One region of the Nocardiopsis sp. LDBS1602 genome, then DNA from elsewhere that is predicted to be linked to it. Evidence: riboswitches for the same ligand, from Rfam matches in the RefSeq annotation. Region 1 holds a riboswitch; each other region holds the start of a gene.
What was found. Region 1 has a riboswitch for cobalamin ahead of U9J66_RS00380 (ABC transporter substrate-binding protein). Riboswitches for the same ligand answer to the same signal wherever they lie in the genome.
Positions count from the first base shown of each region.

Region 1 (10,043 bases):
CCTCGGAGGCGATCCGGCGCCTGCGCGCGGCCGGTTTCGACCACACCCTGGTCGTCGACGCCCCGAACTGGGGCCAGGACTGGACGCACACCATGCGCGACGGTGCCCAGGAGGTCTTCGACTCCGACCCCCATGCCAACACCGTGTTCTCCATCCATATGTACGGCGTCTACGAACAGGAGTCGGTGATCGTCGACTACCTGGAGTCCTTCACCGACCGCGGTCTGCCCCTCGTCATCGGTGAGTTCGGGTTCGACCACAGTGACGGCGATCCGGACGAGGACGCCATCATGCGCCACGCCGAACGACTCGGTCTCGGGTACATCGGCTGGTCCTGGAGCGGGAACGGCGCCGAGGTCGCCTACCTGGACATGGTCGAGAACTTCGACGTCGACTCTCCGACCCCCTGGGGCGACCGGATCATCCACGGGCCCGACGGCATCGTGGAGACCTCGGTGCGGGCCCCCGTGTACGGCGCGGAGCGGTGACCCGGATCACGCGCGCGTACGTAAGAACCCCGGCCGCGTACCGTGCGCTGCCGGGCACACCCCCCACGAACACAGGAGGAGAGACCTGTGCGATCACGTCAGACCCTTACCGCCACCATGGCGCTCGGAGGCCTGGTCGTCGGCTACGCCGTCGTCGCCGCGCCCAGCCCCGCCGAGGCCCACGGGGCCTTCACCTACCCCGCCTCCCGGACCTACGCCTGCTATGAGGACGCCATCGCGGGCGGGTCCGGGGGCGCCCTCCAGCCCATCAACGACGCCTGCGCCGACGCCCTCGACGAGGGCGGCGAGTACGCCTTCTGGAACTGGTTCGGCAACCTGATCGGCGATTCCGACGGACGGCACCGGGAGTTCGTGGCCGACGGAGAGCTGTGCGGTCCCACCGAACAGTTCTCGGCCTTCAACGCGGCCCGTACCGACTGGCCCTCCACCCCGTTGCGGCCGAACACGACGGTGGAGTTCCACCACAACGCGTGGGCGCCCCACCCGGGGACCTTCTACACCTACGTCACGGTGGACGACTGGGACCCGAACGCCCCGTTGAACTGGGACGACCTGGAGCTGATCGACGAGGTCGTCGACCCCCCGCTGCGCAGCGGGGGAGTGGCGGGCGCCGAGTACTACTGGGACGTGGACCTCCCCGACCGGGAGGGACGCCACGTCGTCTACTCGGTCTGGGAACGCTCCGACAGCCCCGAGGCCTTCTACAACTGCTCCGACGTCGTCTTCGAGTGACGACCGGGGAGGCCGATCCGAGCCACGGGGCGGCCTCCCCTCCCCTAACGCTGTTAGGTAAATTGATGTGATGGACACCCTTCGCATCTATCGGAACGGGCAGGAGCGCCTCGCCGCCCTGGCCGCAACCCTCGACGAGAGCGCGCGGACCACCCTCGTCCCGGCCTGCCCGGCCTGGGACGTGCGTCAGACCTACGCCCACATGGCGGGGCTCTGCGTCGAGGTGGTCCAGGGGCTCGTGACCCCTCCGACCCGGGACGAGGAGACCGCCCGCCAGGTCGCCGATCGAGCGGGCATGAGTCTCGACGAGATCGCCGCCGAGTGGACCGAGAACACCCCGGCCCTGCTCGAACTGGTCGGTTCCCAGAGCCGGAGGCGCTACGCCCTGCCGGCCCTGGACGTGTGGCACCACGAGAACGACATCCGGGGCGCCCTGGGGATGGGGCCCCGGACCGAGGACGCCGATCAGCTCGCCGACTTCGTCCTGGGCGGCCTCGCCCTGGCCTGGTCGTCCGATCTGCCCTCGGTGCGGGTCCGGGCCACCGACACGGACCGCACGTGGTCGCTGGGGGAGGGCGCCGACCTCACTCTGGAGGCGACCGTCTTCGAACTGGCCCGCGCGGTGACCGGCCGACGTTCGCTCGCCCAGATCGGGGCGATGGACTGGAGCGGCGACCCCTCCGCCGTGGTGGGCCGTCTGCCCTCCCTGCCCGCCCCCGAGATCGACCTGGAGGTCTGACCGGTACCCGGGGACGACGTGCCGGAGAGGGGACCGTGCCCCTCTCCGGCGACGTTCACCCGCCCCGCCCGGCCCGGTTCCTCCGGGTCAGCAGGTACAGCAGGTAGGGCGCGCCCAGGATCCCGGTGATCACCCCCACGGGCAGTTCGGCCCCGCCGAAGGCGGTCCGCGCGATCAGGTCCGAGCAGGCCACCAGCACGGCCCCGCAGACCATGGTGGGGAAGAGCCCCGCCGGACCCGCGCCGAGCAGGCGACGGACGATCTGCGGCGCCACCAGGGCGACGAACGAGACCGGACCGGCCACGGACGCGGCCATCGCCGCGAGCGCGGCGGAGGTGAACACCAGGGCGGCGCGGGCGACCTGGACACGGGAGCCCAACGCGGTCGCCATGTCGTCGCCGAGCTGGAGCAGGGCCAGCGACCGGGACAGCATGAAGGCGACGGGGGCCAGTAGAGCCAGGGCCGCCCAGATCGTGATCGCGTGCGGCCATTCCCGGTTGGCCAGACTGCCGGTGATCCAGACCATGGCGCGCTGGGCCGAGGAGAGCTCGGTCCTGGTCAACAGGTACGACGTCACCGAGCCCGCCATCGCCGAGAGCGCGATCCCCACCAGGATCATCCGGTTGCCGACGACCCCGCGTCGGTAGGAGAGCAGGTACAGCAGCGACACGGCGCAGACCGCGCCGACCAGGGAGCCGACGGTCACCGTCAGGGTGGTGCCGCCGAAGACCACGATGGCCAGGACCGCCGCGGTCGTGGCCCCGGCGCTGACCCCGATGATGTCCGGGCTGACCAAGGGGTTGCGGGCGAGCCGTTGCAGTAGCGAACCCGAGAGCGCCAACGCCGCTCCCACACCCGTGGCCGTGAGCACCCGGGGCAGGCGCATCTCCACCACCACGTGCGTCACCATCGTCCCGGCCCGGCCGGTGAGCGCCTCGACGACCTCCCCGGCGCCCACGGTGAAGTCTCCGACGGTCAGCGAGAGCACCGTGACCGCCGCGGCGAGGCCGGTCAGGGCCCCGCCGAGCAGGATCGACGGCCAGGACACACGTACCGACAGGGAACCGCGGCGCAGTACCCCCGAGGAGGGGCCGCGCGAGAGGAGTGATCCGTTCACAGGCCCGCCACCCTTCGCCGACGCACCAGAACGATGAAGAAGGGGGCGCCGATGAGCGCGGTGACGATGCCGACCTGGAGCTCCTCCGGTCGGGCCACCACCCGACCGACCATGTCCGCGGTCAACAGCAGGATCGGCGCCAGCACCGCCGACCAGGGCAGGACCCACCGGTGGTCGGGGCCCACGAGCAGACGCGCGATGTGCGGCACCGCGATCCCGACGAACCCGATCGGTCCGGCCACCGCCGTCGCCGTCCCGGCGAGGAGCACCACAGCCAGGGCGCTCACCGCGCGCACCGCCCACACCCGGGTGCCCAGGGAACGGGCCAGGTCGTCGCCGAGCGCCACCGCGTTCAGGGCGCGGGTCGAACCGAAGGCCAGGAGCATCCCCAGGAGCAGGAACGGAGCGGCCTGCCCCAGGACGGCGCCCATGCCCTCCGAACCGGAGAGCGAGCCCACCACCCAGAAGCGGTACTCCTCCAGGCTCGCCCGGTCGCTCAGCACCAGGGCCGAGGTGACCGAGCCCAGGAGCGCCGAGAGCGCCGCCCCGGCGAGGGTCAGCTTGATCGGGTCGGCCCCGCCGGAGCCCAGGGAACCCACCAGGTGGACCATGACGGCGGCCAGGGCGGCGCCGCCGAAGGCGAAGAGGACGTACACCGGCAGGGCGGAGATCCCGAGCACCCCGATGGCGACGACCGTGGCCAGGGAGGCGCCCGAGTTGATGCCGAGGATGCCCGGGTCGCCCAGAGGGTTGCGGGTGATCCCCTGGACCAGTACCCCGGACACGCCCAGGGCGGCGCCCACGGCCACCCCGGCGAGAGCGCGCGGCACCCGGAGATGCAGTACGACCAGGTCGGTGTCGCTGCCGGTGAAGTTCCAGTAGGCGGAGTACACCTCGGTCGGCGACAGGTACCGGTAACCGACCAGCACCGACGCCAGCAGGGTCACGGCGAGCGCCCCCACGGCCACCACCAGCCCGACGGCCCGGGCCCGGGGACTCCGGAGCAGGCCGGGGCCGCCGGGGTCGCTCCGAGGGCCCCGGACCGGGAGGACCCGGGTGGGGGAGGGGGACGCGTCGGCCGTACGTTCGGCCACCGGGCCCTACCCGAACAGGTCGGGGTGGAGGATCTCCGCGATCGTCGCCACGGCGGGCGCGCTGCGCACCCCGGCGGAACGGTCGGCGAAGGTGAACTCCCACACCTGGTCCTCGGTGACCGCGGTCAGGTTGGCCAGGGCCGGGTTGCCCATGATCCGCTCGATGTCGGGGGCGGAGTCGGCGGCGGTCATCTCGGCGTCGCAGCACACGTCGATCAGGATGTGGTCCGGATCGCGTTCGATGACGTCCTCGACGGAGACCTGGTGGTTACGGCGTCCGTCGAGGTCGGCGAAGGCGTTGACCCCTCCCGCCAGGTCGATGAGCTCGGTGGAGAAGTCGGGGCCGCCCGCCACGTGGAACCCCTGGTCGCCGGGGCGGCCGATCATCACCGTGGGGCGCTCGTCCTCGTCGACCCGACCCTCCAGGGTCTCGGTGACCCCGTCGACGGTGGCCCGCATCTCGGCGATGACCTCGTCGGCGCGCTCGCTCACGTCGAACAGCGTCCCCAGGTCCCGCAGGTCGGCGTAGACGTTGTCCATGGTCACGTCGGCCGGGTCGATGCTCTCGTCGCTGCGCCCGTCCTCGCTGGGACACAGGGGCGAGAAGATCCAGCTCTCCACGCCCAGTTCGCGCAGGGAGGCCCGGGTGCCCAGACTCTCGTCGGTGAACACGTCGGTGAAGCCGGACAGCACGAAGTCGGGCCTGGCGTCGAGCAGCTCCTCACGGCTCGGCAGGTTCGGATAGTACTTCTGCTCGGCCTGGGCCTCGACGTAGTCGTCCAGGACCACGGCGTCCAGGAAGGCCGTGCCCACCAGGCGGTCGCCGATACCGAGCGCGTGCGCCATCTCGATGGCGGGTTGGTAGGCGGCGAAGACCCGCTCCGGCGGAGCGTCGGCGGGGACGTCGACGTCGCAGTTGCGGAGGGTCTCCCCGGCGGCCTCCTCGGCGTCGGGGGAGATCGCCCCACCGCAGGCGGTGAGCGTGGCCACCAGAACGAGGGCGAGACCGGAACGGACACGGCGGCGGAGAGCCCGCGCGTCACTGGGCTTCATCGAACAAACCATCCTTCGTGGTTTGATGACGCGGACGGTCGCAGCCGGTCTCCTGGCTCCCGGAGTCGGACTCTCGTCCAGCGCTCTCCGCCCTTCCCGGGCCGTGTTCGGCCCAGTGGCGTATGGGAGGCGCCCTCCGGTCACAGTGGCGAGGACCGCGCCGGAATCTCACCGGCTTCCCGTGCACTACGACGTCGACGACATGAACTTGTGTCGATATTCAGCGAACACCGTAGTACATGCCGTTCGCCCCACTCCCTCCGGATCCGTCGCGAAGGAGGGGGCGTTCGATGTCCTCGGTCCCTCAGGGCGTGTAGGGGATGCGGTCGATCCGACGCACCTCGCCCAGGGTGGACCATTCGTTGCGTCCCAGTCGGGCCAGCGGCCGGAGCAGTTCGACGTCGGGGTGGTCGCCGTCGAGGTACCCCTTGTCCACGGCGGCCCGCACGATACGGCCGAACACCACGGTGGAGTCGCCCAGGGTCAGGGTCGAGTGCAGCGCGCACTCCAGGGCCACGGGGGAGGAGGCCACCCGGGGAGGCCGGACCTCGACGCTCGGTTCGCGGGCGATGTCCAGCGCGTCGAACTCGCTCACGTCCGCCGGGTAGCGGGTGCCGGTGGCGTTCACCCGGTCCTGGAGGGGTTCGGGGGCGAGGTTGACCACGAACTCGCGGGTCGCCTCGACGTTGGTCAGGGAGTCCTTGCGGCCCACCGAGGTGAACTGCACGATCGGCGGTTCGATACAGGAGATCGTGAAGAAGGAGTGCGGAGCCAGGTTGTCCACACCCTCCTCGGAGGTGGTGGAGACCCACGCGATCGGGCGCGGGACCACCACGGACGTCAGCAGTTTGTAGAATTCCCGGCCGGGGAGGTCGGCGGGTGTCCATTCGGTACGCATCGGGTCCGATTATCCCGTGTGCCGAGGTCCGCCATGGGCATACTCGCCGGATGGAACCGGTCACAGCACAGGATGTACACGACGCCGCCACCAGGATCCAAGGGCACGTGGTGCGCACCCCCCTGACGGTCGGCCCCGACACCGACCGCCCCTTCCTGGTCAAACCCGAGAGTCTGCAACCGACCGGGGCGTTCAAACTGCGCGGCGCCACCAACGCGTTGGCCCTGCTCGACGGGGATCGACGTGAACGCGGGGTCGTCACCCACTCTTCGGGCAATCATGGGCTGGCGCTCACCCTGGCGGCGGTACGCGAGGGGGTGGCCTGCACCGTGGTGGTCCCGGAGGGGGCGCCCGAGACCAAGGTGTACCGGATCCGTGCCCTGGGCGCCCGCGTGGTCGTGGTGCCTCCGGCAGAGCGGGAATCGGCGGTGGAGGATCTGGTCGCGAAGGAGGGGGCGACCTTCGTCTCGCCCTTCGACGACCGTCAGGTGATCGCCGGGCAGGGGACCGTGGGACTGGAGATCCTGGAACAGTCCCCCGACGTCACCACGATCGTGGTCCCGGTCGGCGGTGGCGGGCTGGCCTCGGGGGTCGTCACGGCCGCGTGGACGGTGCATCCGCGCCGGGTCCGTGTCGTGGGGGTGGAACCGGAGCTGGCCGCCGACGCGGCCGAGAGCCTGCGGGAGGGGCGCCGGATCCCCTGGGAGCCCGAACGCACCTACCGGACCATGGCCGACGGCGTGCGCGTGTGCCTGTCCGACCTGACCTTCGCCCATCTGCGGGACCGGCTGGACGCGATCGTCACCGTGACCGAGGAGGAGATCGCCGAGGGGGTGCGGGCCCTGGCGCACGGATCCCGGCTGGTGGCCGAACCCAGCGGCGCGCTGTCGACGGCCGCCCTGCTGTCGGGGAAGGTCGAGACGATACCGGGACGGCCCGAGGCGACGGTCGCGGTGCTCTCCGGCGGCAACATCGACCCGGACCTGTTCGTCCGCCTGGTGGAACCGGACTGACCCGGAGCCCGGTCAACGGTCGTGCCGGTGGGGGCGATCCCCCACCGGCACGGGCGCTAGTCGGGTCGGCGGCCCACGCCCAGCCTCGCGCGAAGTGTGCGCAGGGCGCCCGCGAGCAGGCGGGAGACCTGCATCTGGGAGCAGCCGATCTCCTCGGCGATCTGCGCCTGGGTCCACTCGTCGAAGTACCGACGTTTGAGGATCAGCCGCTCCCGGTGGGGCAGGCTCCGCAGCGCCGGACGGACGGCGGCGCGGTCCACGACCAGGTCGAGTTCGGGATCCTCCACCCCGAGGTACCGATCGAACGCGGTGGTCGGCCCCTCCTCCCTGGGGTCGGAGGCGTTCAACGAGACGGTGTTGTAGGCCTCCGACACCAGCCTGGCCTCTTCCAACTCCCGCTCGGTCAGCCCCATCTCGCGGGCGACCTCGGTGAGGGTGGGGGTACGGGACAGACGCTGCTCCATCTCGCGACGGACCCGGTTCATCTCGGTCCGCCGGGTGCGGGGGTCCCTGGGGGTGTGCACCGCCCAGGTGTGGTCTCGGAAGTGGCGTTTGATCTCCCCGATCACGGTCGGCGTGAGATAGCGGACGAATTCCCGGCCGCGTTCGGGCGAGTAGCCGCGGATCGCCTTGGCCAGCCCGACGTGGGCGGTCTGTCGCAGGTCCTCCACCCGCTCGCCGCGCCCCCGGTAACGGTGGGCGATGCGATTCAGGAGCGGCAGGTAGTGCCGTGTGATGCGCTCGCGCAGCCGTCCGACCAGAGGGTCCTCCGGCTCCAGCGACTTCAGTAGTGAGATCAGGTCCTCGGTGGAGGTGTCCTCCGGAGGCTCGCGACGGGGGCCGGGCACCCGCCCGACGGGGGTGGTGGTCGCGGGGGAAGTCGGCATGGTGAACCTCCTGTCCATGGGACGCGGTCACGTCGGAGCGCCGCGAACACGGGCGTTCTTCGATGTGGAGAGGTCCGAGGCCGGGTGGGCCCGGACGGAAGGTGGCCCCCGGACGGGGCGGGAACGGCGGGCGTCGAGCGGTTCCGCGCCCGCGGGTATCCCCCTGGGGATGCCCAGGGCCGCACGCTGGGAAAACACGGGAACACGACCTTGACCCCGGTCTGTCAGGTATTGGCGCCCCATGGGGGAGAAGTGGACGGAGGGCGAGGAGTCGCCGCCCGGGACGTTTGCGGATCGCTCCCTCCGGTCAGGGCGGACCATGAGGCCCCCATCGTCCCGAGCATCGTCCGACAGGAGGGTTCGACCATGGCAGACGCCGAACGTGACGCCAAGGACCGGCAGCTCGACGCGGAGCGCACGGAGTCGCGAGGACCGCTGACCACCGAGACCGGGGTCAGGGTCGAGGACACCGACAACTCCCTGAGCGTCGGCGAGCGCGGACCGACGCTGCTGGAGGACTTCCACGCCCGGGAGAAGATCACCCACTTCGACCACGAACGCATCCCCGAGAGGGTGGTCCACGCCAGGGGAGCGGGCGCCTACGGACACTTCACGCCCTACGAGGACCTGTCCGACCTCACCGCCGCGCACTTCCTGAGCGGCCCCGACGTCACCACCCCGGTCTTCGTCCGCTTCTCCACGGTGGCCGGTTCACGCGGCTCGGCCGACACGGTGCGCGACGTACGCGGTTTCGCGGTCAAGTTCTACACCGAAGAGGGCAACTACGACCTGGTCGGCAACAACATGCCGGTCTTCTTCATCCAGGACGGGATCAAGTTCCCCGACTTCGTGCACGCGGTCAAACCCGAACCGCACAACGAGATCCCCCAGGCGCAATCGGCCCACGACACCCTGTGGGACTTCGTGGGGCTGCAACCGGAGACCACCCACATGATCATGTGGCTGATGTCGGACCGGGCGATCCCGCGCAGCTACCGCACCATGCAGGGCTTCGGCGTGCACACCTTCCGATTCGTCGACGAGCGGGGGCGGGGCACCTTCGTCAAGTTCCACTGGAGGCCGATCCTGGGGACCCACTCTCTGGTGTGGGACGAGGCCCAGCGCATCCAGGGCAAGGACCCCGACTACAACCGCCGCGACCTGTGGGAGGCCATCGAACGCGGCCAGTACCCCGAATGGGAACTGGGGGTGCAGCTGGTGCCCGAGGAGAACGAGCACGACTTCTCGTTCGACCTGCTGGACGCCACGAAGATCATCCCCGAGGAGCAGGTGCCCGTACGGCCCATCGGCCGGATGGTCCTGAACCGCAACCCGGACAACTTCTTCGCCGAGACCGAGCAGATCGCCTTCCACACCGCCAACGTGGTCCCGGGGATCGACTTCACCAACGATCCCCTGCTCCAGGCCCGCAACTTCTCCTACCTGGACACGCAGCTGCTGCGGCTGGGCGGCTCCAACTTCCAGCAGATCCCCGTCAACCGACCGGTGGCCCGGGTCGACAACAATCAGCGCGACGGCTTCGCCCAGCACCGCGTGCACCGGGGCGGGACCTCCTACTACCCGAACTCGCTGGGCGGCGGCTGCCCGGCCCTGGCCGACGAGAACGTGTACCGCCACTACACGGAGAAGGTCGAGGGGAACAAGATCCGCCGCCGGGCGGAGAGCTTCAAGGACCACTACTCCCAGGCCCGGCTGTTCCTCAACAGCCTCGCCGACTGGGAGAGGGAGCACCTGGTGGCGGCCTTCCGCTTCGAACTGGGCAAGTGCGAGGAGCTCTCGATCCGGCAGCGGGTGGTGGCCAACCTGGTGGAGGTGGACCACGGGCTCGCCGTCGCCGTCGCCGAGGGGATCGGGGTGGAACCGCCCGAGGACCCAGGGACGCGAGGGCACGAGAGCTCCTCGCCCGCGCTCAGCCAGGCGAACACGGCCTTCGGCGACCTGACCGGCCGCCAGGTGGCGGTGCTCTTGAGCGACGGGGTG
Region 1 covers NZ_JAYLVW010000001.1:80,078-90,120, forward strand. Annotated here, with positions in the region: gene U9J66_RS00355 (glycoside hydrolase family 5 protein) at 1-488, shown strand, start outside; partial or broken gene U9J66_RS00360 (lytic polysaccharide monooxygenase auxiliary activity family 9 protein) at 576-1,235, shown strand; gene U9J66_RS00365 (maleylpyruvate isomerase family mycothiol-dependent enzyme) at 1,312-1,980, shown strand; gene U9J66_RS00370 (FecCD family ABC transporter permease) at 2,036-3,097, opposite strand; gene U9J66_RS00375 (FecCD family ABC transporter permease) at 3,094-4,191, opposite strand; gene U9J66_RS00380 (ABC transporter substrate-binding protein) at 4,198-5,244, opposite strand; cobalamin riboswitch at 5,270-5,450, opposite strand; gene U9J66_RS00385 (flavin reductase family protein) at 5,549-6,142, opposite strand; gene U9J66_RS00390 (threonine ammonia-lyase) at 6,193-7,155, shown strand; gene U9J66_RS00395 (sigma-70 family RNA polymerase sigma factor) at 7,212-8,042, opposite strand; gene U9J66_RS00400 (catalase) at 8,409-10,043, shown strand, end outside.

Region 2 (10,043 bases), on a different contig from region 1:
CCGGGCGGGCCGACGTAGGGGGTTCCGAGCCGGCTGAAGAGGATGCGCAGCATGGCGTTGGCGTCGGTGGCGGTACCGACCGTGGAGCGGGGGTCGGAGCCCATCCTCTCCTGGTCGACGATGATCGCGGTCGTCAATCCGTCGAGCAGGTCCACGTCGGGCCGCTCCGTGCGCGGCATGAACCCCTGGACGAAGGTGCTGTAGGTCTCGTTGATCATCCGCTGCGACTCGGCGGCGATCGTGTCGAACACCAGCGAGCTCTTGCCCGATCCCGAGACCCCGGTGAACACCGTGAGTCTGCGCTTGGGCAGGTCGACGGCGACGTCCTTGAGGTTGTTCTCCCGCGCGCCCCGCACGCGGATCAGGTCGTGGCCGTCGGCGGCGTGTCCGGAACCGGTGCTCATCGTCTCTTCCATCCCCTGGACCTCCTCGACGTCCACACCGATCCGGGCGGGTCGCCTGTCCGGCCACACGGTCGCCGTTGCTCGACGCCCTCCTCGGCCACGCGCCACATCGTGACACAGGGCGAGGACAGAACGGGGTGAACGCGACCGGCCCGTCCCGGATCAGGCCGAAGGGGCGGTGTCCGGGACGAGGCCGGCCAGGGCGGCCGTCAAACGACGCGTGATCTCCGGCGGGCGTACCGCCACTCGGATCCAGGAGGGGTCCAGCCCCGGGAAGGTGTCGGCCCTGCGCGCCGCGATCCCCTGGGCGCGCAGGCGCGCGTGCGCCCCTTCCCCGGCCCGCACGAGGACGAACGGAGCCCGTGAGGGGACGAACCCCACCCCGGCCTCGCGCAGCCCGGCTTCGAGATGGGAGCGCCATCCGTCGAGTTCACGGGCGCGGCGCTCCGCCTCGGGGACCGCCTCCTCCGAGGTACAGGCGATCATGGCCGCGATCGCGGGGGTGGACACCGACCAGGGCGTGCTCGCCCGTTCCAGCCCGCGCACGGCCTCGGAGTCGCCGACGAGGTATCCGGCCCTGATCCCGGGGATCGACCAGTGTTTGGTGAGACTGCGCAACACCACCAGCCCTTCGAACCGCTCCTCGACCAGGCTCTCCGGCTCCCCCGGCACCGCGTCCATGAACGCCTCGTCGACGACGACCAATCGCCCGGGGCGGCAGAGTCGACGCAGGTCACGGGCGGGGTGGAGAACTCCGGTGGGGTTGGTGGGGTTGCCCACGACCACCAGGTCCGCGTCGTCGGGGACGGCGTCCGGGTCGAGGACGAAACCTCTCTCGGCCGGGCAGAGCACGCTCGTGACGGCGTGTCCGGCCTGTTCGAGCGCGGCGTGCGGTTCGGTGAACTGGGGGTGGACCACGACCGGCCGTCGCCAGGAACGGAGCCGCGCGATCAGGGTGAACGCCTCGGCCGCTCCGGCGGTGGGCAGCACCTCGTCGACCCCGCGCCCGTGACGACGGGCGATCGCGGCCCGGGCCGGTGCGGGGTCGGGGTAGGCGTCGATCTCGCGCAGGCTCTCGGCGAGGGCGCGGTCGAGCCACACGGGACGCCGCCCCGGATGGACGTTGACGGCGAGGTCCAGCATCCCCTCGCCCACCTCGACGTCACCGTGGTGGCGGAGCGGGTCGGCGACGGGTTCCGCCACCGCCTCCGCCTTCAGGGACACGAGGTCGGGTGCCGGGACGGAGGCGGGCGCGGGTGGCGGGGTCGCGCGCGCGGCGTCGGCCAGACGTGCCGCGAAACGCGGACGGCCGGCCCAGTGGAGGTGCAGGTAGGAGGCGTGCAGCGTGTCGGAGGCGAAGCCCTCCGGAGCTCCATCGACGACCCAGGCCGGGCGTTCGGCGCAGGCTCCGGGGCTCATGCGGGTGCGGTGGAACTCGTGACCGGTGGCGCTCTCGCCCGCGCGGGTGAGCAGCGTGTCTCCGGGCGCGGTCGCCACCGGATAGCGCAGGGTGAGCCGCTCCGTCATCCGGGCGTGCGCGGGAAGGACCCCGGCCATGGCCCTGTCATCGAGCGACCCGGCCAGGTACAGCATGCCGGCGCACTCGGCGACGGTGGGCACCCCGGAGCGGACGGCGTCGCGCAACTCGGTCAGCAGGGCCCGGTTGGCGGCGAGCCGACCCGCGTACACCTCGGGGAAGCCGCCGCCGAGGTAGAGGCCCCGGGTCCCGGCGGGCAGCGCGGTGTCCACGAGCGGATCGAAGGCCACGACCTCGCATCCGGCGGCGGTGAGCAACTCCTCCGTCTCCGGGTAGCGGAAGGTGAAGGCCCGGCCGCCGGCCACCGCGATCACCGGCCGCGGACCGTCGGCGGCGGCGATCCCCGGTTCGTCGGCGGGATCCCAGGGGCGGGCGTCCAGGGCCGGGGCGGAACGGGCCAGCTCCACCAGCGCGTCCAGGTCGACGTCGCGCGCGACGCGCTCGCCGAGCCGTTCGACGGCGCGGGCCGACTCGGCCCGTTCGGCCGCCGGGACCAGCCCCAGGTGGCGGGAGGGCGCGGCGATCTCCTCGTCGCGGGAGACCACCCCCAGGACAGGGATAGGCATGGCCCGGGCGATCTCGGCGACGTTGCGGGCCGACCCGGCCTTGTTCAAGATGACCCCGACGACCTCGACCGCGGGATCGTAGGCGACCATCCCCGCCACCAGGGCCCCCGCCGAACGCGACATGCGGGACACGTCCACGACCAGCACCACGGGGGTCGCGGTCAGGGCCGCCACGTGCGCGGAGGAGGCGAACCCGTCGGTGCCGATCCGTCCGTCGTGCAGCCCCATCACGCCTTCGACGACGGCGATGTCGGCGCCGCGCGCCCCGTGCAGGAGCAGCGGCGCCACCCGCTCCTCGCCCACCAGGTGGGGGTCGAGGTTGCGGCCGGGCCGTCCGGTGCCCAGGGCGTGGTAACCGGGATCGATGTAGTCGGGCCCGACCTTGTGCCCGCTCACCGTGTGACCGGCGGCCCGGAGCGCCGCCATCAGCCCGGTCGCGATCGTGGTCTTGCCCTGCCCCGTCATGGGCGCGGCGATCATCAACCGGGGCGGGGCGGTCCCCTCCGGGCGGAGGGGGGACGTCACCATTCGATCCCTCGTTGGCCCTTCCGGCCGGCGTCCATCGGGTGCTTGACCTTGGTCATCTCGGTGACCAGATCGGCGGCCTCCAGTAGACGCGGGTCGGCCCGACGGCCGGTGATCACCACGTGCTGGCGTCCGGGACGGCTCTCCAGGGCGGCGACGACGTCCTCGACGTCGACCCACCCCCAGGCGATCGGGTAGGTGAACTCGTCGAGGATGAGCAGGTCGTGCGTCTGCTCGGTGAGCCTGCGCTTGATCTCCTCCCACCCCTGCGCGGCGGCGGCCGCGTGGTCCTCGGCCCCGTCGCGGTGGCGGATCCAGGACCAGCCGGAGCCCATCTTGTGCCATTCGACCGGGCCGCCCTCGCCGGTCTCCTCGTGGAGCCGGCCCAGGCGTTCCAGGACGGTCTGCTCGCCGATGCGCCACTTCGCCGACTTGACGAACTGGAACACCCCGATCCGCCAGCCCTGGTTCCAGCCGCGCAGGGCCAGACCGAACGCGGCCGTCGACTTGCCCTTGCCGTCACCGGTGTGGACGGCCAGGAGCGGAAGGTTGCGGCGTTGGCGTGTGGTGAGTCCGTCGTCGGGGACGACGGACGGCTGTCCCTGGGGCATCAGGCGGCCCTTTCTCGTACGGCGTCGCTCAGGGCGTCGGCGTCGACCTCGCCGACGGGCAGATGGTCGGCGTCCAGGCGGGCGGCGAGGGTGGCGGCCAGCCCCAGACGCAGGGGGCCGGACTCGCTGTCCACCACGACCGTGGTGACCCCGAGGCCGGCGACGTGGTCGGCGGCGTCCAGGGCACGACCGACGGCGCCCCGTCCCCCGGTGGCCCGGCCGTCGGTGACCACGACCAGGAGCGGACGCAGGCGCGCGTCGCGCAGGCGTTCCCGTCGGACCACCCGGGCAGCCTCCAGCAGCCCCTCGGCGAGCGGGGTGCGGCCGCCGGCGGGCATCTCGTCGAGACGGACGGCGGCCACGTCCACCGAACGGGTGGGCGGCAGCGTGAGTTCGGCCGTGCTCCCCCGGAAGGTGATCAGGCCGACCTTGTCGCGTCTGCGGTAGGCGTCCAGCAGGAGCGAGAGGATCGCGGTCTTGACCTCGGTCATGCGTTTGCGCGCGGCCATGGAGCCGGAGGCGTCGACACAGAACAGGACCAGGTTGCTCTCCCGGCCCTCCCGGATCGCGACGCGCAGGTCCTCCGGACGCAGCCGGATCCGCTCCCCCTCGCCCGGTCGTGAGGCGGCGGCCCGCACGGTCTCCACCAGGTGGAGCGAGGAGCCCCGGCCCGGGCCGGGGCGGGAGGCGCCGACCCGGCGGCCCCGGGTTCCGATGGCGCGGCTGCGTCGACCGTCGGCGCCCTCTCCGGTCCCCCGCACGGTGAACGTACGGGGGCGGTAGGGGGCGGCCGCCTTGGCCGTGGGGAGCGGGGCGGCGGACGGCCGGGACTCGGAGTCGGGGCGATCCTCGCCCACGGGTTCTTGCGGAGCGGGCTCCGGGATCGTCTCCGGCTCCGGGCCGGTCTCCTCACCGATCGGTCCGTCGGCCGGGCCCTCGGTGGGTTCGGGGCCTTCGGCGTCCGGTGCGCCGTCGCCCTCGGGCGGGGTGTCGACGGGGTCGTCGCCGCCGTCCGGGCCCGAGGGTTCCGGCGGATCGGGCGGGAGCTCCTCCTCGCCCAGGACCCGGTCGAGGAGCTCCTCGTCCAGCCCCGGGGCGTCGAAGGGGTTGCGCCTGCGCCGGTGCGGCAGGGCGAGGGTGGCGGCGCGGCGGATGTCGGCGCGGGTCACCTCGGTCCGCCCCTCCCAGGCGGCGTGCGCGACCGCCGTGCGGGCGGTGACGATGTCGGCGCGCAGACCGTCGACCTCGAAGGCGGCGCACACCTCGGCGATCTTGAGCAGCGCCGCCTCGGACAGCCGGACCCGGTCCAGGGCGTCGCGCGCCTCGGCGATACGCGCGGACAGGGCCCGCTCGGTCTCACGGTAGCGCTCGGCGAAGCCGGCCGGGTCGGTGTCGTAGGCCATCCGGCGTCGGACCACCTCGGCGCGGGCACGGGGCTCGGTCGGCGCGGCGATCTCCACGGTGAGCCCGAAGCGGTCGAGGAGCTGCGGGCGCAGCTCGCCCTCCTCCGGGTTCATCGTGCCGATGAGCAGGAAGCGGGCCGTGTGCTCCACGGAGAAGCCGTCGCGTTCGACGGTCACCCGGCCGGTGGCCGCCGCGTCCAGCAGGAGGTCGACCAGGTGGTCGTGGAGGAGGTTGACCTCGTCGACGTAGAGCAGCCCGCGGTGGGCTCGGGCCAGTAGTCCGGGTTCGTAGGCGACCTGTCCTCGGGTGAGCGCCTGCTCCAGGTGCAGGGAGCCCAGGACCCGGTCCTCGGTGGCGCCGACGGGGAGTTCGACCAGCCGGACCGGCCGGCTCTCCACCGGGGTCTCGGGGCCGAAGGGACCATCGGGCGAGTGCTGTCCGGGGTCGGCCGGATCCACGGAGAAGCGGTCCCCGCAATGGACGTCGATGGGCGGCAGCAGGGAGGCCAGCGCCCGCACCGCGGTGGACTTGGCGGTGCCCTTCTCGCCGCGGACCAGGACGCCGCCGATCTCCGGCGAGACGCTGGTCAGGACCAGGGAGAGTCCGAGGTCGTCGAGGGGTTCGGTGTCGCAACCGACGATCGCGGAGAAGGGAAAGTGCGAAGACCGCAATGGCATGTGAGGCTCCCGCTCGTTTCGCCATACGTCATGGGCGGGCGCGAGGCCGGTCTTCGGACTTGCCGGGTCCTCCTCACGGAGGCTCGGTTCACCGCAGCGGGCCTGTGCCGGAATCTCACCGGGCTTCCCAGATTCTCCCCTCCCGCCGTCACCACCGTTTCCGATGGCCGGGCGGGCAGGGGCACCTCGCGCCTGTTGCCCGCCACGATAGCGTCAGGGCCATGAAGGACGACACGCGCCCTCCCCGTCGGGCGCCCGGCCGGGCCCTGCCGGGCGAGACGCCCCTCCCCGCCGAAGGGGTCGGGATCACCGTCGTCGGTGTCGGGGCCGACGGCTGGTCCGGGCTGCCCGAACGCCTGCGCACGCTGGTTCTGGAGGCGGAGGTGGTGCTGGGCGGCCACCGGCACCTGTCCATGCTTCCGGAGACGCCCGGGCAACGCCGCGAGCCCTGGCCCTCCCCGCTCCGTGAGGGGCTGCCCGACCTGTTGGCCTCCCTCGACGGGGCCCGTACGGTGGCGCTCGCCTCCGGAGACCCGTTGGTGTCGGGGATCGGCACCACCCTGATCGACGCGCTGGGTCCCGAGACCGTACGTCTGGAACCGGCCGTCTCCTCCGTCGCCCTGGCCCGCGCCCGTATGGGGTGGCCCGCCGAACGGTGCGCCGTGGTGAGCCTCGTCGGCCGGGACCCCCGCCCGCTTCTGCGCAGACTCGCGCCGGGACGTCGTGTCCTGGTGCTCTCCTCCGACGCGGGCACGCCCGCGACGGTCGCCGGGATGCTGGTCGGCGCCGGGTACGGAGAGAGCCGGATGACGGTCCTGGGCGACCTGGGCGCGCCCTCGGAGTCACGGTTGGAGGGCACGGCCGAAGGATGGGCGTCCATCCCCGTCGAGAAGGTCTCCGCCCTGCACGTGCTCGCCCTCGAACTCGCCGGACCGGTCGGGTACGGCCTGGTCACCGGACTTCCCGATGACGCCTTCGAACACGACGGCCAGCTCACCAAACGGGACCTGCGCGCCTCGGCCCTGGCCCGATTGGCGCCCTCGCCCGGACAGCACCTGTGGGACGTGGGCGCGGGGGCCGGATCGATCGGCATCGAGTGGATGCGCGCCCACCCGACCTGCTCGGCCGACGCCGTGGAGGCGAACGCCGACCGGGCGGCGCGGATCGAACGCAACGCCGGACGGCTGGGGGTCCCCGGTCTCCGGGTGGTCACCGGCCGGGCCCCGGAGGCGCTGGGCGATCTCGCCGGGCCCGACGCGGTGTTCGTCGGCGGTGGCGCGACCCGGCCGGGCGTACTCGACGCCTGCCTGGACGCCCTGTCGCCGGGCGGCCGGCTCGTGGTGCACGGCGTGACCCTGGAGACCGAGGCCCTGCTCGCGGACGCCCGCCGTCGTCACGGCGGAGAGCTCACCCGGATCCAGGTCGAGACCGCCGCGCCCGTCGGCACCTTCACCGGGTGGACGCCCGCGCGCACGGTCACCCAGTGGGCTCTGACGGTCGACCCTTGACCCTGGGGCGGCACGGATCGTAGAGGTGGGACTCCCCTCCCCCGCGCGGGTCCAGGGCCCGGCCCACGAGGATCACGGCCGCCTGCCGGAGTCCGGCCCCCTCCACCAGGTCGGCGATGTCGGCGACCGTGCCGCGCAGCACCGACACGTCCGGATGGCCGACCTTGTGCACCACGATCACCGGGCAGTCGTCGCCGTACTCGGGGGCGATCTCGACCATCAGTTCCCGGACGCGGCGGATCGCCAGGTGCAGGACCAGGGTGGCCCGCGTCCGGGCGAACGCGGACAGGCTCTCGGTGTCCGGCATCGCCGTCGAACGGGCCCGGGTCCGGGTCAGCACCACCGACTGGGCCACCAGCGGCACGGTCAGCTCCCGGCCGACCAGGGCCGAGGCGGCCGCGTAGGCGGGCACCCCCGGGGTGACGTCCCAGGGGACGCCGTGGGCGTCGAGTCGGCGGGTCTGCTCGGACAACGCGGAGTACAGCGACGGGTCGCCCGAGGTGAGCCGCACGACCTCGCGGTCCCCGGAGTGCGCCGCGACCAACAGTTCGGTGATGCGGTCCAGGTCCAGACCCTGGGTGTCGATCGCCTCGACGTCGGACGCGCAGTGGGAGAGGACCTCCGCGTCCACGTAGGTGCCGGGGTAGAGCACCACGTCGGCCGCCGCCAGCATGCGGGCGGCGCGCAGCGTCAGCAGGTCGGCGGCGCCGGGGCCCGCCCCCACGAAGTGGACGGTCACGTCCTCACCCACCTGGGGGTCCAGACCCGGCCGGCCGGGTCGACCCGGGTCCCGGAGGCGCCCACGATCAGCAGACAGCGCATGTCGATCGTGGTGGTGTCGAGCTCTTTCAAGGTGGTCGTCAGGAGGGTCTCTCCCTCCCGACCGACGTCGCGGCCGACGACGACCACGGTGTCGGGGTCGCGGTGCTCCAACAGGATCCGTCGGGCGTGGGCGATCTGCTCGGTCCGAGAACGGGAGGCCGGGTTGTACACGGCCAGCACCAGGTCGGCCTCGGCCACGGAGCGGAGCCGGCGTTCGATCACCTCCCAGGGCTTGAGCCGATCCGACAGGCTCATCACCGCGAAGTCCCCACCGATCGGCGCGCCGGCACGGGCCGCCACCGCCTGGACGGCACTGACCCCGGGCAGCACCCGGACCGGTACGTCCCGGTGGACGGGGTCCTGGGCCGCCTCGAACACGGCGGTGGCCATACCGAAGACGCCGGCGTCCCCGCCCGAGACCACGGCGACGCGCTCGCCCCGACGGGCCAGGTCCAGGGCCAGACGCGCGCGGTCGATCTCGACGGTGTTGCCGGAGGAGTGGCGGGTCAGGCCCGCGCGCTGGGGGACCCGGTCGACGTAGGGGCCGTAGCCCACCACGTGGTCCACCTCGGCCAGCGCCGCCGTGGTCTCGGGGGTGATCCAGTGGTCGGGGCCGGGCCCCAGGCCGACGACCAGCAGTTCGGCCTCGGCCGTCGCGGACTCCGGGGTCCGCGCCTCCGTCACGGCGCCGTCCCTGGAGCGCCGACCGTTGAGGCTGTCCCCGGTGACCAGGATCAGGGAGAAGTAGGGCACCGTGTCGGGGTCGACCTCGGCCACCGGGAGACGGCGTTCACGATCCATCGAGGCGCGCTCGACGTAGACCGCGTGCTCCAACCGGCCGGCCGCCTCCAACGCCCGACGGACGGCGGGGAAGGTCCGGCCCAGCTTCATGATCACGGCCGCGTCGGTGTCGGCGAGCCGCCGCGCCAACTCCGGTTCGGGCAGGGTGCCGGGCAGGACCGTGAGCACGTCGGTCTGGCGGGCCAGGGGCGCCGCCGCCGTGGCCGTGGCCGCCGTGAACGCGGGCACGCCGGGCACGATCTCCGTCTCGTGGTGTTCGGAGAGCCGGTCGTGCATGTACATGTACGAGCCGTAGAACAGCGGGTCGCCCTCGGAGAGCAGGACGACGTCCCGGCCGGCGTCGAGGTGGGCGGCCAGGCGCGCGGCGGACTCCTCGTAGAAGTCGGCCAGGGCCCCTTCGTAGCCGCCGGGATGGTCGGTGGCGCCGGTGGTCACCGGGTAGGTGAGCCGCTCCTCGATCGCCCCCTCGGGGATCAGGTCGGCGGCGATCCGGCGGGCGTTGGACCCTCGCCCGGAGGCCGCGTGGTAGGCGACGACGTCGGCCTCACCGATGAGGCGGGCCGCTTTGAGGGTGATCAGTTCGGGGTCTCCCGGACCCACACCGACACCTCGAAGACGTCCGGTCACTCTTCCTCCTTGGCCAGGGCGTTGAGGGCCGAGGCGGTCATCGCCGATCCTCCCCGACGGCCGAGCGCGACCACGTGGGGGACGTCGATCCCATGCCGTTCGGCCAGCTCGGTGAGGGCCTGCTTGGACTCGGCGGCGCCGATGAACCCGACCGGGCAGCCGATGATCGCGCTCGGCCTCGGGGCCCCGTCGATCAACATCTCCATCAGGTGGAACAGGGCCGTGGGGGCGTTGCCGACGGCGACGACCGCGCCCTCCAACATCGGTTCCCACAGGGAGACCGCGGCCGCGCTGCGGGTGGTGCCCCACTCTCGGGCCAGGGCCGGCACGCGGGGGTCTCCGAGGAGGCAGAGCACCTCGTTGTCGGCCGGTAGCCGGCTCCTGGTCACCCCGGTCGCGACCATGGTGGCGTCGCACAGGATAGGCGCGCCGGCCCGCAGCGCCGCACGCGCGGCGGACACCAGACCGGTATGGACGACCAGGTCCTCGGCCAGGTCGACCTGACCGGTGCCGTGGATCATGCGCACCGCGAGCCGTTCGGCGTCGGCGGGCAGGTGGTCG
Region 2 covers NZ_JAYLVW010000004.1:301,394-311,436, forward strand. Annotated here, with positions in the region: gene U9J66_RS16525 (ATP-binding cassette domain-containing protein) at 1-416, opposite strand, end outside; gene U9J66_RS16530 (cobyrinate a,c-diamide synthase) at 567-3,035, opposite strand; gene cobO (cob(I)yrinic acid a,c-diamide adenosyltransferase) at 3,029-3,643, opposite strand; gene U9J66_RS16540 (VWA domain-containing protein) at 3,643-5,718, opposite strand; cobalamin riboswitch at 5,752-5,890, opposite strand; gene cbiE (precorrin-6y C5,15-methyltransferase (decarboxylating) subunit CbiE) at 5,946-7,232, shown strand; gene U9J66_RS16550 (cobalt-precorrin-4/precorrin-4 C(11)-methyltransferase) at 7,201-7,983, opposite strand; gene U9J66_RS16555 (precorrin-2 C(20)-methyltransferase) at 7,968-9,482, opposite strand; gene U9J66_RS16560 (precorrin-8X methylmutase) at 9,479-10,043, opposite strand, start outside.
Region 2: it holds a riboswitch for cobalamin, as region 1 does, so the genes downstream of both, U9J66_RS16540 (VWA domain-containing protein) here and U9J66_RS00380 (ABC transporter substrate-binding protein) in region 1, are expected to answer to the same signal.

Region 3 (10,043 bases), 1.5 Mb from region 1:
CCCCTGGTGCCCTTCATCGACCTGGTGCGCCCCCTGTACCGGGAGCACGGTGTCTCCACGGTGCTGGTGATGGGCGGCAGCGGCGACTACTTCGATGTCGCCGACCACGTCGTGATGCTGGACGCCTACCATCCGCACGACGTCACCGAACGCGCCCGCGCGCTCGCCCGCGAACGCACCGACTCCGTGTTCACCCGGCCCCGGGCCCGTGTGGTGGACCCGAGATCGGTGGACGATCGAGGGGCCAAGGGGCGGAGCAGACTCAAGCGTCGCGACATGGACGTGCTGACCTTCGGGGAGAGCGACGTCGACGTCCGCTCGGTGGAGCAGTTCGTCGACGCCGGGCAGATCACCGGGGCCGGGCTGGCCCTGCGCGCCCTGGTCCAGGGCGGCCACCTGAACGGTTCCCGTACGCTCGCCGAGGCTCTGGACTCGCTGGACCGGGCCCTGGCCGAACGCGGGGTCTCTCTGCTCGGCGACGACTTCGACGGGGACTACGTCCTGCCGCGCCGGCACGAGGTCGCCGCGGTCCTCAACCGACTGCGGACCCTGAGGGTCGCCGAACAGCGCTGACCACAGGGGTGCCTCCGAGGGGACGGCCGGCCGCCCTCTCGGCCATCGCGCCATGCGTGATCGGTCGCCCACACCGAAGCTCGGGTGAGGTGTTCGGACGGGGCATCCCGGTCGAGCACCTCACCCTGGCGTGGAACGGGCGGAGGTCCGATCACACGGCCGACGTGTTCGGGAGTCGGCCGCTCCGATCCGTCGGGTCCGTACCCGGTGTGACGGCCGGACCACGACGGGCGCTGTGGCCGTGGTCACGACCGAGGGGTCGACGCCGGTGGGGACCCGGAACGGGTCGGTATGGTGGAAAAGCAGGGCGTGGCGACCCCGAAGTGCGTCACAAGGGACCGTTCGGGTGGGCCTTCGTAGGCGAGTCGTCCTGTGATCCCGACCCTATGGAGACGAGAATCCGGTGCGTGACCCCGCAGATCTGTACGAACTCCATCCAGGCTTCGACGACATCGTCGGCCCGGTGATGCTGGTCTGTCTGGACGGTTTCGTCGACGCCGGACAAGCGGGCCGCCAGACCTCCGAGTGGCTCTTCGAACGGTTCACCGCCGAGAAGGTCGCGACCTTCGACACCGACCGACTCGTGGACTACCGCGACCACCGGCCGACGATGACCTTCGTCGAGAACACCTGGACCGAGTACAAGGCCCCCGAGATCGGGCTCTACCGGATGCACGACGACGAGGGCACGCCCTTCCTCGTCCTGCACGGGCCCGAGCCGGATCACGAGTGGGAGCTGTTCGTGGCCGCCGTCCATCGGCTGGTCGAACGCTTCGCGGTCTCGCTGTCCCTGAGCGTCAACGGCATCCCGATGGCGGTCCCGCACACGCGCCCGGTCACGGTCACCCCGCACTCGACCCGTCCCGAACTGGTCGCGGGGCACACCCCCTGGATCGGCAGGGTGGAGGTGCCGGCCGGGGCGGTCTCGCTGCTGGAGTACCGTCTGGGCGAGCTGGACCACGACTTCATCGGCTACGCCGTCCACGTGCCCAGCTACCTGGCGCAGTCGCAGTACCCGCGCGCGGCCATCGCCGCGATCGGCTATCTGACGGCCGCCACCGGGCTGGCGATCCCCACCGACGACATGGAGGAGACGGCCCGGGCCGCCGACGTGGAGATCGCCGAGCAGGTGGCCGCCTCGGAGGAGATCCAGCGGGTGGTCGCCAACCTGGAGCGTCAGTACGACGACATCGTCTCCTCCCGTGCCGAGAGCGAGGGGGACTCGAGGTCGTTCGGCACGGACGAGGAGGGCCTGCCCACCGCCGACGAACTCGGCGCGGAACTCGAACGCTTCCTCGCGGAACGCGAGGGTGACGGAAACGGATGACCGTGTTCTACCAGATCCTCTTCAGCTCGGTGCTGCGTCACATGGACGCGGAGAAGGTGCACAAACTGAGCTTCGCCGCGTTGCGCGGCGTGACCGCAGTACCGGGGGTCTCCGAGGCCATGACCCGGGTCCTGGGCCCGCGTGAGCCGGAACTGACCGTGCACGCGCTGGGGCGCGAGTTCCCCGGCCCGCTCGGCCTGGCCGCCGGGTTCGACAAGAACGCGGAGAGCCCTCGGGGCCTGGCCGCGCTCGGCTTCGGCTTCGTGGAGGTGGGAACCGTCACCGCCCACCCCCAGCCCGGCAACCCCAGGCCGCGTCTGGCCCGGCTGGTCGCGGATCGCGCGATCGTCAACCGGATGGGCTTCAACAACGAGGGTTCGGCGCTGGTCGCCGAGCGTCTGCACCACGACCGCGACCGTGAGGGCCCCGTGGTCGGGGTGAACATCGGCAAGACCAAGGTGACCCCGGAGGAGGAGGCGCCCGCCGACTACGCGCTCAGCGCGCTGCGGCTGGCCCCCTACGCCGACTACATGGTCATCAACGTCAGCTCGCCCAACACCCCGGGTCTGCGTAACCTCCAGGGCGTGGAGCGTCTGCGTCCGCTGGTCGGCGCGGTGCGCGAGTCGCTGGCCGAGGCCGGCCGCTCCGACCTTCCCCTCCTGGTGAAGATCGCGCCCGATCTGGCCGACGAGGACGTCGACGCCGTCGCCGACTTCGCGCTGGCCGAGGGGCTGGACGGGATCATCGCCACCAACACCACCATCTCCCGTGAGGGCCTGGAGAGCTCGGCCGAGCAGGTGGAGGCGGCCGGTGGCGGCGGTCTGTCCGGAGCCCCGCTCAAGCGGCGTTCGCTGGAGGTCCTGCGCCGTCTGCGCGCCAAGGTCGGTGACCGGGTCACCCTGATCGCGGTCGGCGGCATCGAGACCCCCGAGGACGCCTGGGCCCGGATCCGTGCGGGCGCCACCCTGGTGCAGGGCTACACGGGGCTGATCTACGGCGGACCGCTGTGGCCGCGCCGGATCCACCGGGGCCTGGCCCGGTTGGTGCGTTCCGCCGGCTACCGGTCGATCGAGGAGGCCATCGGCGTCGACGCCCCCGCGCCGGCCCTGAAGGTGGTCGGCGACACCGCGACCGCGGGCTGACACGTGTACGACGAAGGGCCGGTGGGAGAACTCCCACCGGCCCTTCGCCATGGTCCGCCCCCGCTACCAGTTGCCGTCCCAGTCCTCGGGGAAGACGTGCGGGGGTTCGGGGAAGCCCATCGCCTGGCTCGCGGGGACGAACTCGTAGCCCTCGTCCCGCAGCAGCCGGATGATCTCGGGGACCGCGTCCAACGTGGCCTCCTGGGGATCGTGCATCAGGACGACGCCGCCGGGTTCGACCAGGTCGACGACCCGGTCCACGATCTCGTCGCTCGTCAGCCCCTCCCAGTCCTCGCTGTCCACCGTCCACAGGGTCTCGACCATGCCCTGATCGGAGATCTCCCGGTGCACGTCGTCGTCGGTGGCCCCGAACGGCGGCCGGAACAGCTCCACCGTGTGTCCGGTCTGGCGGCGGACCATCGCGCTCACCGAGGCGACCTGGGAGGGCAGCTCCTCGGCGTCCATACGGTTCATGTGCTCGTGCAGGTCGCCGTGGCTGGCGATCTCGTGACCCTCGGAGTAGGCCCTGCGTAGTGGACCGGGGCGGGTCAGGACGGGGCTCCCGTTGAGGAAGAACGAGGCGGTGACCTTCTCGGCCGCGAGCAGGTCCAGCAGGTCCGAGGTGGCGGCCACCGGCCCGTCGTCGAAGGTGAGCGCGACACAGCGGACCTCGTCGTCCTCACAGTCCACGTCGGGGAGCCGGGCGTCGAAGACCCCGGGGACGGGCGGAGGGGCCTCCTCGTCGTCGTCCTCCTCGAACTCGGCCGGTTCCAGGTCGGCGTTCTCGGTCATGGAGGCCTGCCGGGCCCGCTCTCCCAGGTCGGACAGGAGAGGTGCGGCGGTCTCGTGGTCGACGATCACGACCTTGCGTCCGAACTCGGTGGAGGGCACGTGGCCCTCGATCACGGGGGAGAGGTGTCCATCGTCGAACTCCACGACCAGGTCGCCGTTCTCGTTGAAGCCGATCGAGTCGTAGGTCCGCAGCACCGGGTACAGGGTGTCGCCGTCGACCTCCTCGTCGTCGGCCAACTCGTCTCCGACGATCGCGTCGAGCTCGTCGAGGGCCTCCTGTCCGGCCAAGAGCTCGGTGGAGTGGGCGGAGCGGCCCGCGGTGGCGTCGTACCAGTGGGTGGAGTAGCCCTCGCGCATGCCGTGCATGTCCTCTTCGGAGCGCACCAGCCGCACCCCGAGGACGCCTTCGCCCGCGGCCACCAGCTCCCAGTCGACGCCCAGGCTCACCGGGTCCCGGGTCCCCGCGCGAAAGTCGGCGACCTCTTCGTCGACGCGTTCCTTGAGCGCCTCGGTGAACGCGTCGGCGGTCGGGAAGACGGGGAGGGTCACGTCGACGGCCACGTCCGGATCGGGGATGTGGGGATGGTCGTCGTAGTCCTCGGCGGAGGCGGTCCATTCGGAGATCCCCTCACCGGAACCGTCCTGGAGCACCGCCATCCGCTCGTTCCCGGACAGTCCGACGGCCTGTTCCCCGCAGGCCGTCAGGGCCAGGGACAGAGCCACCAGGGCCGTCCCGGCGCGGACCCGGATCGTCCGACCCTCGTGAGGCCGGGGCGGGGCCTGATCCGGTACGACTGAGTTCGATGACACGACCCGACTCCCTCGTCCCTTCGGCGGATGCTCTCCCGCGCTCGCTGGGAGCAACATAGGGGACAGCGCCCCGGCGCCCGGGGCACTGTCCACATGTGGACACCGATCCTCGTCGGTGGTCCTTCCGCTCTACCGAGGTCAGTCCTCCCCGCCCCGGTCGGCGGGGGAAACCTCCCCACCGACCGAAGCCGGGGTTCTACAGATCCGTCCCGTCCACGTAGACCTGTCCCGGTTCGGTGGTACCCAGGAGCTGGGACACGGTGACCATGGTGTAGCCGCGTTCGTCCAGCTCACGGATGATCTTGCGGGACGCGTCGATCGTGGTGTCGTGGATGTCGTGCATCAGGATGATGGCCCCGTCGGAGGCCCCGTCCAGGGCCCTCTCGGAGACCACGCCGGCCTTCCGGTCCTTCCAGTCGTTGGTGTCCACGCCCCACAGGATCTGCGCCAGACCGAGCTCCTCGGTGACCTGGTCGACCGTGCCGTTGCGGGAGCCGTAGGGCGGCCGCATCAGGTTCATCGTGTGGCCGGTCTCGCGCTGGACCAGGGCCTGGGTGGTCTCCAGGTTGGACCGCACGGCGCCGGCGCCGATCGTGGCCAGATCGGGGTGGTCCAGGGTGTGGTTGGCGATCTCGTGACCCTCGGCGTAGGCACGACGCACCGTCCAGGGGTGCTCCCTGACGGGGAGGCCTGTGACGAAGAACGTCGCCTTGGCGTCGTGGGCGGCGAGCATGTCCAACAGCTCGGGAGTGCGCCCGCCGGGGCCGTCGTCGTAGGTCAGAGCGACACAGCGCACCTCGGGGTCGGAACAGTCGACGGAGTCGTCGCGCGGGGACATCACCCCGGGCGCCGCCTCCACGGAGCCGTCCTTGTCGGCCTCCGGAGCGGTCTCCACGGTGAACTCGTCCACGCCGGTGGTGGCGGCGTCGCGTGCACGCAGACCGAACTCCGACAGCAGCCCCTCGGCCTCGTCACGGTCGATCACGGCGTGCAGACGCCCCTCCGAGACGGGGGCGATCTGTCCGTCGTCGAACTCCACGACCAGGTCGCCTTCGGAGGAGAAACCGACCGAGTCGTAGAGGGCGTCGATCGGGTACAGGGAGGAGGTCACCGCGGCGGTGTCGGAGACGGCCTCGCGTACCAGCTCGTTGAACTCCTCCAGTTCGGCCTGGCCGGCCAGGAGGGAGCTGGAGCCGCGGACCACACCGTCACCGGTCTCGTACCAGTAGATGCTGTGATCCTCGCGGGTCTCCTCGGAGTCGGTCTCGGTCGTGGTGACGCGTACGCCCACGATCCCGTCGCGTGCCGCCGTCAGTCGCCACTCGCCGGTCATCGAACGGGCCCCGGGCTCGGCCGCCTCGAACGCGGAGGCGCGTTCGGTGAGCGTGCGGTCCAGGAAGTCGGACAGCGGGTCGGCGTTGGGGATGACCGGATAGGCGACGGTGACCTCACCGCCGCCCTCATAGGAGATGGAGGTCTCCTCGAGGCCGGGGAGCGCGTCCGCGCGGACGTCGGTCAGCCCGTCCACCTCCTCGGCGGGGGGAAGGTCCTCCTCCGCCGACACCGTCGTGGCGTCGTCGGTGCTCGGGCTCATGCCGTTCGGGCCCGGTGGTCGGGTCGCCATGGACAGCAGTCCCACGAGCACCACCAACGCGATCGCGACCGTGAGGACGGGATGATCGGGGGTCATGGTCGGACGGTCTTGCTGCTTCACCTGGGGGTTCTCCACGTTCATCGTCAGACGAACGTCCGCGGGAGAGCGGGGGCATGCCTCTTCCACGCAACGCTGATAACGGGTGTGATGCCGTGCACAGGGCAGGGGTTCGCCCTCGTGCTCGGAGGAAGGGGGTACGCCGGGTACAGGGGCGGAGGGGGATCTCCCTATACTCCCAGCTGTGGAAGGTACACACTCCACCGAGTAATCGGAGTCCGTTCCGCGGACGTCGGAGTGTGTCGAAAGAGGGAACCCGGTGTGAGTCCGGGACTGCCCCGCAGCGGTGAGTGGGAACGAAAGTCGTCAAAGGCACTGGTGCTTCGACCCGACGGGTCGGACCCGGGAAGCGACGGCCGGTAGGCGGATCGACGTCTCGTCGAAGGTGCCCACGAGTCCGAAGACCTGCCTCCGCCCGGTGACGCGTCCGTGTCGCCGGTGGTCCCGTGCCCCGAGGGAGGGCCGAGGTCGCGAGACGGGTGTGTCCTTCGGCTCATCCGTGCTCCTCGCGTTCTCTCCCCTCTCCGGGATCGGTGCCCGGCTTTCGACGAGGGAGAGAAGCTTTCATGTCCACCACTCCGACGGCCTCCGGACCGTCCGTGCGCTCCACGGTGCACGGCTACCCGCGTATCGGTCCCCGCCGTGAACTCAAACGCGCCATCGAGTCCTACTGGAAGGGCGCCACCACCGCCCGGGAGCTCGACGACGTCGCCGCCGGCCTCCGTCGGGACGCCTACACCCGGCTGCGCGAGGCGGGTGTGGACGACATCCCGTCCAACACGTTCTCCTACTACGACCACGTCCTGGACACGGCGGTCATGTTCGACCTCGTGCCCTCCCGTCTTCCCTCTCCGGCGCGGGCGGAGGAGCGGGACGAGCGGCTCCGCCGCTACTTCGCCCTGGCCCGGGGCGTCCAGGGGGCGCCTCCGTTGGAGATGACCAAGTGGTTCGACACCAACTACCACTATCTGGTCCCCGAGCTCTCGCCGAGCACCCGGCCGCGTCTGGTCGACGACAAACCCGTCGCGGAGTTCCGTGAGGCCCTGGACGCGGGCTTTCGGACCCGGCCCGTGCTGCTCGGTCCGTTGACCTTCCTTCTCTCGGCCAAGGTCGCCGACGACGCCCCCGAGGGGTGGGAGCCCATCGAGCTGCTCGACCAACTCTTGGACGCCTACGTCCGGCTGCTGGCCGATCTCGCGGCGGCGGGCGCCACCGAGGTCCAGCTCGACGAGCCGATCCTGGCCACGGACGAGGGTCGTGCCGCCGTCGGGTACTTGGAGCGCTCCTACAGGCGGCTGGGAGAGGCGGAGGAACGTCCCTCCCTCCTGGTGTCCACCTACTTCGGTTCGATCGGTCCGGCGGCGCTACGGGTGCTCAAGGAGTCCCGGGTGGAGGCGGTCGGCCTCGACCTGGTCACCGACGGGGAGGGGTTCGAGGACCTGGCGGCCGTCTCCGGTCTGGGCTCCACACGGTTGGTCGCGGGTGTCGTGGACGGTCGTAACGTCTGGCGTACCGACCTGTCCTCGGCGATCGGTCGGCTGGGCACCCTTCTGGCCCTGACGGACGAGCTCTCGGTGAGCACCTCCTGCTCGCTGCTGCACGTGCCCATCGACCTGGACGCGGAGACCTCCCTGGCGCCGGAGCTGCGTGAGGCCCTGGCCTTCGCCGTGCAGAAGGCCGGAGAGGTGGCCCTGCTCGGTCGGATCCTCTCCGAGGGCGAGGCCGTCGACACGGGGGCCTCCACACCGCGCAACCCGGCCTTCACCGACGCCCGTGTCCGGGCCCGCCTCGACGCGCTGGGGCCGGACGCCTACGAGCGTCCCGAGGACAGGGGAGGACCCGACCGGGTCACGCTCGCCACGACCACCATCGGTTCCTTTCCGCAGACCTCGGAGCTGCGCCGGTCCCGTGCCGCCCACCGTCGTGGCGAACTGTCGACGGAGGAGTACCACCGCATCCTCCGCGCGGAGATCGACCGTGTGATCGCGCTTCAAGAGGACATCGGCCTGGACGTCCTCGTCCACGGCGAGCCCGAGCGCAACGACATGGTCCAGTACTTCGCGGAGCGACTGGAGGGCTACGCGACCACCGAGAACGGTTGGGTGCAGTCCTACGGGACGCGCTGTGTCCGACCCCCGATCCTGTTCGGAGACGTCTCGCGTCCCGAGCCGATGACGGTCGAGTGGATCACCTACGCCCAGTCGCGCACCGAGAAGCCGGTGAAGGGCATGCTGACCGGTCCGGTCACCATGCTGGCCTGGTCGTTCGTGCGTACCGACCAGCCGCTCGCGGAGACCGCCCGTCAGGTGGGTCTGGCCCTGCGGGACGAGGTCGCCGATCTGGAGAGGGCGGGGATCCGCCACATCCAGGTGGACGAGGCGGCCCTGCGGGAGCTGCTCCCGTTGCGGGAGGAACGGCGTGAGGAGTACCTGGACTGGGCGGTGGCCTCCTTCCGCCTGGCCACCTCGGGGGTCGCTCCGAGCACGACGATCCACACCCACATGTGCTACTCGGAGTTCAACCGGATCGTGGGCGGGATCGAGGCGCTGGACGCCGACGTCACCAGTGTCGAGGCGGCCCGATCGCGCATGGAACTGGTGGAGGCCCTGGGGCGGCGGGGCTACAAGCGCGGGATCGGCCCGGGCGTGTACGACATCCACTCCCCGAGGGTGCCCTCGGTGGAGGAGATCGAGGCGTCGTTGCGGCTGGCCGTGTCGCACGTGGAGGCCGCGAACCTGTGGGTCAACCCGGACTGCGGGCTGAAGACGCGCGGCTACGCCGAGGCGGAACAGGCGCTGCGCAACATGGTCGAGGCGGCCCGTAGGGTGCGCGCGGACCTCGCCGAGGCCTGATCCGGTCCGTGTCGTCGGGGGCTCGCCCGACGGCACGGACCCGGGTACGGCGAAGGGGCCGCGACACGAGGTCGCGGCCCCTTCTCGTGGTCGTTCCGCGAGGGAACGTCCGGTCGGGTCCTCAGGAACCGACGATGGCGAGGGCCTCGGCCGCAGCAGAGGTCATGATGTCCTCGGCGTTGTCGGGCATGGAGAGGTCCTCGGGGTCGACCGACAGACCATTGATCTGGTAGGTCAGCTCGATGTTGACGTTCGCGGTACGCACCATCAGGACGGCCACGGGGATGAGGTCGCCGAGGTAGTCGTACTCGGTGATCACGAGGTGGGCCTCGTCGCCCAGACCGTCGAGGGCCTTGTCCTCGGTGATGCTGTCCGCCGGGTAGTAGTCGTCGTTACCACCGGTGTAGTAGTCGACGCTGCTCTGGAACTCGCTGGTGGCGGCCTCGATGGAGTCCGAACCGCTGTAGGGCACCGAGTACGACAGGTTCAGGGAACCGTAGGCGTCGTCGGGGTTGCCCTCGGGGGAGTCACCGATGGTGGAGCAGGTGGCCGAGTTGTCGGACACGCTCTTGCCCGGGTCGGAGCTGAGCAGGAAGTCGCTCATGACCTGGTCGGTGTAGGCCTCGCAGGGCTCCTGGGGCAGCGCGTAGGGCGGCTCGCCGGAGGGGCCCTCGCCACCGGCGACGGGCTCCTCGGCCGGTTCGTCGGTCTCGACGGGGGCCTCGGTGGTGGGGTCGGGGGTGACGACCTGGTCGTCACCGCCACCGCGGGTGACGAGCATGATGATCACGGCGATCACGAGGACCACGATGATCACGCCGCCGCCGATGACCACC
Region 3 covers NZ_JAYLVW010000001.1:1,551,878-1,561,920, reverse strand. Annotated here, with positions in the region: gene U9J66_RS07120 (ABC-ATPase domain-containing protein) at 1-573, shown strand, start outside; gene U9J66_RS07115 (proteasome assembly chaperone family protein) at 977-1,900, shown strand; gene U9J66_RS07110 (quinone-dependent dihydroorotate dehydrogenase) at 1,897-3,042, shown strand; gene U9J66_RS07105 (polysaccharide deacetylase family protein) at 3,106-4,557, opposite strand; gene U9J66_RS07100 (polysaccharide deacetylase family protein) at 4,841-6,379, opposite strand; cobalamin riboswitch at 6,568-6,782, shown strand; gene metE (5-methyltetrahydropteroyltriglutamate--homocysteine S-methyltransferase) at 6,922-9,207, shown strand; gene U9J66_RS07090 (DUF3558 domain-containing protein) at 9,329-10,043, opposite strand, start outside.
Region 3: it holds a riboswitch for cobalamin, as region 1 does, so the genes downstream of both, metE (5-methyltetrahydropteroyltriglutamate--homocysteine S-methyltransferase) here and U9J66_RS00380 (ABC transporter substrate-binding protein) in region 1, are expected to answer to the same signal.